2 regions of the Mycobacterium sp. NGS67 genome follow, and region 1 is predicted to be linked to the other one. Evidence: predicted binding sites of a transcription regulator. Region 1 holds the regulator's gene; the other holds the start of a gene.

Region 1 (3,654 bases):
ATCTCCTGGAACCGCGCCAAGAACACCTTCAGCACCGATCCGGCGAATCTGGCGCCGCTGCTGTCCGGACTCCAGGTTTCGGGACAGAATCAGCCCAGCAATTCGGCCTCACCCCCGGCGGGCAAGAAGTTCACCTTCCACTGGTGGTGGCTGATCGCGGCCGTGCCGGTGCTGTTGCTGGTCCTGATGTGCGTGTTGGTGGTGTTGGGTCTGCGCAGGCGCCGCGCCGCGGGTCCCGATGCACCCGTCTTCGACCCGGACCCGGACCGCAACGCCGGTGTGGACTATGACCCCGGCGCGGAAGGGCGCTGGCCGCGCGAGGACATCGATTACGGTTCTGAGCGGTTCCCCCCGGCCGACGAGCACGACCAGCACGTCGAGGACCATCCCGACGCCGGCTCGGGAGCCCGGGTCAGCTGGTCCCGGGGTGGGGCGACGGCGGTCCTCCCGGTCGAGCAGGACGCCGACGACGACGAATTCACCCACGATGCCGACGAGAGCTACGACTCGTCCTCGTATGAGGAGTACGACGAGGACCCCGACGCGGTGGGCACCACGCCCATCCCGGTGGTGTCGCACGAGGGCTACGGGGAACCTTTCGAGGAGGAGCCGCGGGTTCCGGAACGGGTAGGGCCGGAGGACTACGTGCCCGAACTCTCGGCGCCACCGACGTACGTGCCGGACGCGGACGTCCCCGAAGTGCCGCACTCCCGGGAAGAGCCGGAAATCCCGGAAGTTCCGGAGATCCCGGAAATCGAGCCGGACGAGCCATACCTCGACGAATATGCGGGGGCCCGCTACCCGCAAGACGAACTCAGGGACGACGCGGAAGGCGAGTCACCCGACCTGGCGTCGCCACCGGACACCGATCCGGTGCCCGAGGCGAGAACGGGACGGCATGCGGCCGCGGACCCGGCCGGCTACGCCGCCGAAGCCGGCACGCCGTTCGGAGCGGCTCCGCAGGCCGAGGCGCCGGCGGCGGCACCGGCCGGCAGCGCCGCGGTGCGTCCGACGATCCACCTGCCGCTCGACGACGACCCCTACCGGGCCCCGGACGGCTATCCGATCAAGGCCAGCGCCCGGTTCGGTCTGTATTACACGCCCAACAGCGCGCTCTATCACGACACACTGGCCGAGATCTGGTTCGCCAACGAGGACGCCGCGCGCGCCAACGGTTTCGTCCGGGCCGACTGACGCCGGCGGCTACACCTTGCGGATGACGGTGACCACCTTGCCCAGCACGATCGCGTCGTTGCCGGGAATCGGGTCGAATGCCGGGTTGTGCGGCATCAGCCACACCTGACCGCCGGCCCGCTTGAATGTCTTGACGGTGGCCTCGCCGTCGATCATCGCCGCGACGATGTCGCCGTTGTCGGCGACGTTCTGCTGGCGCACCACCACCCAGTCCCCATCGCAGATGGCGGCTTCGACCATGGACTCACCGACGACCTTGAGCAGGAACAGCGTCCCTTCGCCGACCAGCTCGCGGGGTAGGGGGAAGACGTCCTCGACGGCCTCCTCGGCCAGGATCGGCCCGCCGGCGGCGATGCGTCCCAGCACTGGGACGAAAGTCGGCTCCGGCAACGCATCCGAACCCGCTACATCGGTGAGCGGAGGCGTCACCGTGTCGTCGGCGCTGCGCACGTCGACAGCACGCGGGCGGTTCGGGTCCCGCCGCAAGTAGCCCTTGCGCTCCAGGGTGCGCAGTTGGTGTGCCACCGAGGACGTCGACGTCAGACCGACGGCATCACCGATCTCCCGGATGCTCGGCGGATATCCGCGGGTGGTCACCGACGCGCGGATGACGTCCAGGATTGTTCGCTGTCGGTCAGTCAGCGTCGCATCGGCCGGGGTGTCGTTGCTGTCGCTCATGGCACTGAATGTAACCCCACTCCGTCCAAGAATCAAACATGTGTTCGACCGGCGTGTCGTCGCGCCGTTGAGGGCCGCCGATCTGCGGAAACAAAATGAATCACAAGTGTGTAACTTCGGCGCGTACCGGGTATCTGAAAGTCACCAGCTGGTTGCACCGACAAAAAACTTGTCGGTGGTGAGGTCTACGGTTTTGCTCGTGCGACACGCTCGCTCAAATGTTCGGTTGTCGAACACATGAGCGACTAGTGTCGAACACACGAGCGATAAGTAGTCGACCGGAGGGAAACGGCATGACACTCATCTACGCGGGTCCGCATCGCGCCAGCAACGCGCAGAGCCCGTTGAACAGGCCTCTGAACAGGCCGATTCGCGAGTTTCCCTCCTATCGGTCCGGTCAGCCACGGTCGAACAGGCCGGGCCCGTCGCGCCCGGCGGGCGCGCCGATGCGCTACTACGGCACCGGTGTCGCGAGGTCGACCGTTGTCCACCGCAGACGGCCGGTCAGTGTGGCAACCACGATCGGGCTGGCCCTGGCCGCCGGTGTCATCACCCTCTGGTTAGGGCTGATGGCCAACTTCGGCAGCATGGTCCACGGCGAATCGGTCGAGGCGGCGCCGCAGGTGCCCGCCGCGCTGGCGGTGGTGCGGGTCGAGCCGGGCGAGTCTCTGCAGGATCTCGCGGTCCGCGTGGCGCCGGGCGCACCCGTGCGCGACGTCGTCGAACGCATCCGTGACCTCAACGCGCTGGACTCCAGCGCGGTGACCGCAGGCCAGACCCTGATCGCACCGGTCGGCTGACCGGCCGCAACCCGGGCTCGGCAGGTCGCGCGGGTACTCTCGGGGTGTTCTGTTATCCGGACGTCACGGCGTGGCAAAGGAGCGGCCATTGCACTGCCCTTTCTGCCGGCATCCCGATTCCCGGGTCATTGACTCCCGGGAAACCGATGAAGGCCAGGCAATTCGCCGTCGCCGGTCGTGTCCGGAATGCGGACGCCGCTTCACCACCGTCGAGACCGCGGTGCTCGCAGTGGTCAAGCGCAGCGGCGTCACCGAGCCGTTCAGCCGGGAGAAAGTGATCAGTGGTGTGCGCCGCGCCTGCCAGGGGCGCCAGGTCGACGACGACGCGCTGAACCTGCTCGCCCAACAGGTGGAAGACGCGGTGCGGGCCGCCGGGCCGGAGGTCCCCAGCCATGAGGTCGGGCTGGCCATCCTGGGTCCGTTGCGCGAACTCGACGAAGTCGCCTACCTGCGCTTCGCCTCGGTGTACCGGTCCTTTTCCTCAGCCGACGATTTCGAACGCGAGATCGAGGCGCTGCGCGCGCACCGCAACGTATCGGCCCCGGGCTGAACGGCGTCTTCCGACCGATGGCCGCCCAACTTCATCCCGACGTCGCTGCGCTGGCGCCGCTGCTGGGTACCTGGGCGGGGCGTGGGGCGGGGGAGTACCCGACCATCGAGTCGTTCGAATACTTCGAAGAGGTCGTCTTCTCCCACGTGGGCAAGCCTTTCCTGAGCTATGGACAGAAAACGAAAGCCGTCGCCGACGGCAAACCGCTGCACGCCGAGACGGGCTATCTTCGAGTGCCGCGACAGGGCCACCTGGAACTGGTGGTTGCCCATCCCAGCGGCATCACCGAGATCGAAGGCGGCAGCTACTCGGTGCGCGACGGCGTCGTCGAAATCGACTTGGCCACAACCGATGTCGGAATGACCCCGACTGCCAAAGAAGTGTCGGCACTGGCCCGGTCGGTCCGGGTCGACGGCAACGAGCTGTCCTACT
Region 2 (3,654 bases), on a different contig from region 1:
GCGTGGCTTTCCGGGAAGCCGAAGTTGGCGAACGCCTCCAGTTTCTCGTAGATCCGGTCGATCAGCTCGTCGTCGGCGCCGTGCAGGGTGCGCATGCCGTCGTAGAACCGGCCGCGGAGCCGGCGCATGCGTTCGGTGGAGCGCTTGGACCCCATGGCGCGCCGCAACTGGTCGGCCTCGGCGGCGGTGAAGCCGGCGCAGTCGACCGCCAGCTGCATCAGTTGTTCTTGAAAGAGCGGCACTCCCAGCGTCTTTCGTAATGCCGACTCCATGGACGGATGGTCGTAGACCACCGGCTCGATGCCGTTGCGGCGCTTGATGTACGGATGCACCGAATTGCCCTGGATGGGACCGGGACGGATCAGCGCCACCTCCACCACCAGGTCGTAGAAGATCCGGGGCCGCAGCCGCGGCAGCGTGGCCATCTGTGCCCGAGACTCCACCTGGAACACCCCCACCGAATCGGCCCGCGACAACATCTCGTAGACCGCCGGCTCGGAGAGGTCGAGCCGGGCGAAGTCCACCTCGATGCCTTTGTGCTCGGCCACCAGATCCCGCGCATAGTGCAGCGCCGACAGCATGCCCAGCCCCAGCAGGTCGAACTTGACCAAACCTATTGCCGCACAGTCGTCTTTGTCCCACTGCAGGACACTTCGGTTTTCCATGCGCGCCCACTCCACCGGGCACACGTCGGCGATCGGACGGTCACAGATCACCATGCCACCGGAATGAATGCCCATGTGCCGAGGCAGGTTCCGGATCTGGTTGGCCAGGTCGACCACTCCTTCCGGGATGCCTTCGATGTCGACGGGCTGCCCGGACCAATGGCTGATCTGCTTACTCCACGCGTCCTGTTGGCCCTGCGAGAAACCCAGGGCGCGGGCCATGTCGCGCACCGCGCTGCGCGGCCGGTAGGTGATGACATTGGCGACCTGGGCGGCATAGTCCCGGCCGTACTTGTCGTAGACGTACTGGATGACTTTCTCGCGCTGGTCGGACTCGATGTCGATGTCGATGTCGGGGGGGCCGTCGCGGGCGGGCGACAGAAAGCGTTCGAACAACAAGTCGTTGGCTATCGGGTCGACGGCGGTCACTCCGAGGGCGTAGCACACCGCGGAATTGGCCGCCGATCCCCTGCCCTGGCACAGGATGTCGTTGCGCCGGCAGAACCGGGTGATGTCGTCGACCACCAGGAAGTAGCCCGGGAACCGCAGCTGGGCAATGACTTTGAGTTCGTGCTCGATCTGGTCGTAGGCTTTCGCCGCCCGCCCGGCCGGCCCGTAGCGGTCGGTCGCGCCCACCATGGTCAACGCACGCAACCAGCTGTCCTCGGTGTGCCCGTCGGGGACGTCGAACGGCGGCAGCTGCGGTGCGATCAGCGCGAGGCCGAACGCACACTGCTCGCCGAGTTCGGCGGCCGCGGTCACCGCCTCGGGGCACTGCGCGAAAAGCCGCGCCATCTCCTCACCCGAGCGCAGATGCGAACCACCGAGCGGAGCCAGCCAGCCGGCGGCCGCGTCCAGAGACTGCCGGGCCCGGATCGCACCCATGGCCATGGCCAATCGCCGACGGGATGGATGGGCGAAGTGCGCCCCGGTGGTGGCGACGACGCCGACGCCGAAATGCGGCGCCAGTCCGGCCAGCATCGCGTTGCGTTCGTCGTCGAGCGGTTGACCGTGATGGGTCAGCTCGATGCTGACCCGGCCGGCGCCGAACCGATCCACCAGATCGGCCAGCGCCCGCCGCGCCGATTCCGGGCCACCTTCGGAAAGCGCCTGTCGCACATGCCCTTTGCGGCAGCCGGTCAGAATATGCCAGTGCCCGCCGGCCGCCTCGGTCAGTGCGTCGAAATCGTAGCGCAGTTTGCCTTTCTCACCACCGGCCAGATGCGCGACGGCAAGTTGCCGGGACAACCGCCGGTACCCTTCGGGTCCCCGTGCCAGCACCAACAGATGCGGGCCGGCCGGGTCCGGTCGCTCGGTGCGCGCCACCGACGACAGCGACAGCTCGGCGCCGAATACCGTGCGCACACCGAGTTCACCCGCGGCTTCGGCGAACCGCACCGCCCCGTACAGCCCGTCGTGGTCGGTCAGCGCCAGCGCGCGCAGGTCCAGCCGGGCGGCCTCCTCGGCCAGTTCCTCCGGGGTGCTGGCCCCGTCCAGAAAGCTGTATGCAGAATGCGCATGCAACTCGGCGTACGCCACGGAGGAACGGTGTCGTTGTCCGTGTGTTTTTGCTGAATACGCTTCCCGTTTGAGCGACAGCGGACCATCTTCGGGAGGACCGAACGGAGCGGGCATCCCGGCATGACGCGGCTTGCTATCGAGAACCCGCTCCATTTCGGCCCAACTCGGCGGGCCGTTGTGCCACCCCATGACGCCAGTGTATCGAACGTCTGTTCGATGTGCGAACGCGCACCCACCGGTCTGTGTTCGTCATCGGAACAGCTTCGGAACGCTATTGAAACAATTTGCGGCCAATAGCCTCAGCGGCACATCGTCGCAGTTAAACGCATCTTCAACTGGACAACACACTCTTAACCTGACCGTTCTGTCGATGCGCATGACCCACCCGGATACTGGTACAACTTGAACAAACACGGTGGGGACTGGGCATGGCAGGAACGACGACTTCGGAGGCGGGGTCCTTCAGGACTCCAGAACGCGACCGACACGCAGGCATGGCAACCGGTGCGGTTGCCGTCATCGCCGGATCCAAACCCGGCCACGAGTTGATCAGGAATTTGCTGGCCGAACGGATCCAGCTGGGCTTCGACGGGCCCGGGCAGGTCCACCGGGTAGCCCTGCCGCAGCCCGGTGACGACGCAGCACTGTTCCGGGCCATCGCCCACGCGCTCGAGCGTCCCCTCGACGTGAACGGACCGCGCTGGGAGTGCTGGGTCATCGAACGCCTCGAGGGCAATCGATGGGCGATCTTGATGAAGGTCGACCACAGCATCGCCCACGCCATCCCGCCGGCCCACCTGCTGGCGCGGCTCTGTGACGAGGCTGACAGCGAAGCATTCGCCGATACCGTTGCCGGACAACGGGATTCGGACCCTGGCGCCGATAGGCCAAGCTGGGTGCACACCCTGATGCAGACCCCACTGGACATCGCGAAAGCCGCCGTCAGCGCCGCGGCCACGGTGATGACGTGGCCCGAACCGGCCGGCCCGGTGAACACCCTTCGGCATTACCGCGCGGTGCGGGTTCCTCGCGCCGCCGTGGACCGGATGGCCCGCAAGTTCGGGGTGAGCGCCGACGAGGTCGCGGTCGCGGCCATCACCGAGGGCTTTCGCGGCGTGCTGGTCCAGCACGGCCACCAGCCCCGCTCGGACTCGGTGCGCACGGTCGGTGCAGTCTTGCCCTTCCTGCCGGTCGACCACGAGGACCCGTTGCGGCAACTGCGGGCAGTGCGCCCGGAACCGAACCGGGCCAGCCAGCCGTTCCCCTCGCCATTCAAGTTGTGCGCCAAGGCTGTTCAGTCCTTGATACGGCCGCCCGGACAACACACCGTCACGCTGGCCATCCATGCCTTCGGACCGCGGGAACGGCTGCGGTTGATGGGCCGACAACTGGAGCGATTGTTGCCGATCCCGCCGACCGCACCCGAGTTCAGCACCAGGATCTCGGTGATCGGCTACGCCGACGAGCT

Evidence for each region. The regulator LexA, encoded in region 1, represses DNA repair genes until DNA is damaged. The targets are predictions, from matches to a motif close to CGAACANNTGTTCG.
Region 2: a site for LexA is predicted at 2,389-2,402, ahead of AC5Y4D_RS08385 (error-prone DNA polymerase). Genes of this name have one in related genera too.

Annotation. Positions count from the first base shown of each region.
Region 1 is NZ_JCALCF010000020.1:42,624-46,277, forward strand. Features, by position in the region: gene AC5Y4D_RS18535 (LGFP repeat-containing protein) at 1-1,194, shown strand, start outside; gene lexA (transcriptional repressor LexA) at 1,204-1,872, opposite strand; gene AC5Y4D_RS18545 (LysM peptidoglycan-binding domain-containing protein) at 2,166-2,672, shown strand; gene nrdR (transcriptional regulator NrdR) at 2,761-3,222, shown strand; gene AC5Y4D_RS18555 (peroxynitrite isomerase) at 3,240-3,654, shown strand, end outside.
Region 2 is NZ_JCALCF010000007.1:85,846-89,499, reverse strand. Features, by position in the region: gene AC5Y4D_RS08385 (error-prone DNA polymerase) at 1-2,375, opposite strand, end outside; gene AC5Y4D_RS08380 (wax ester/triacylglycerol synthase domain-containing protein) at 2,615-3,654, shown strand, end outside.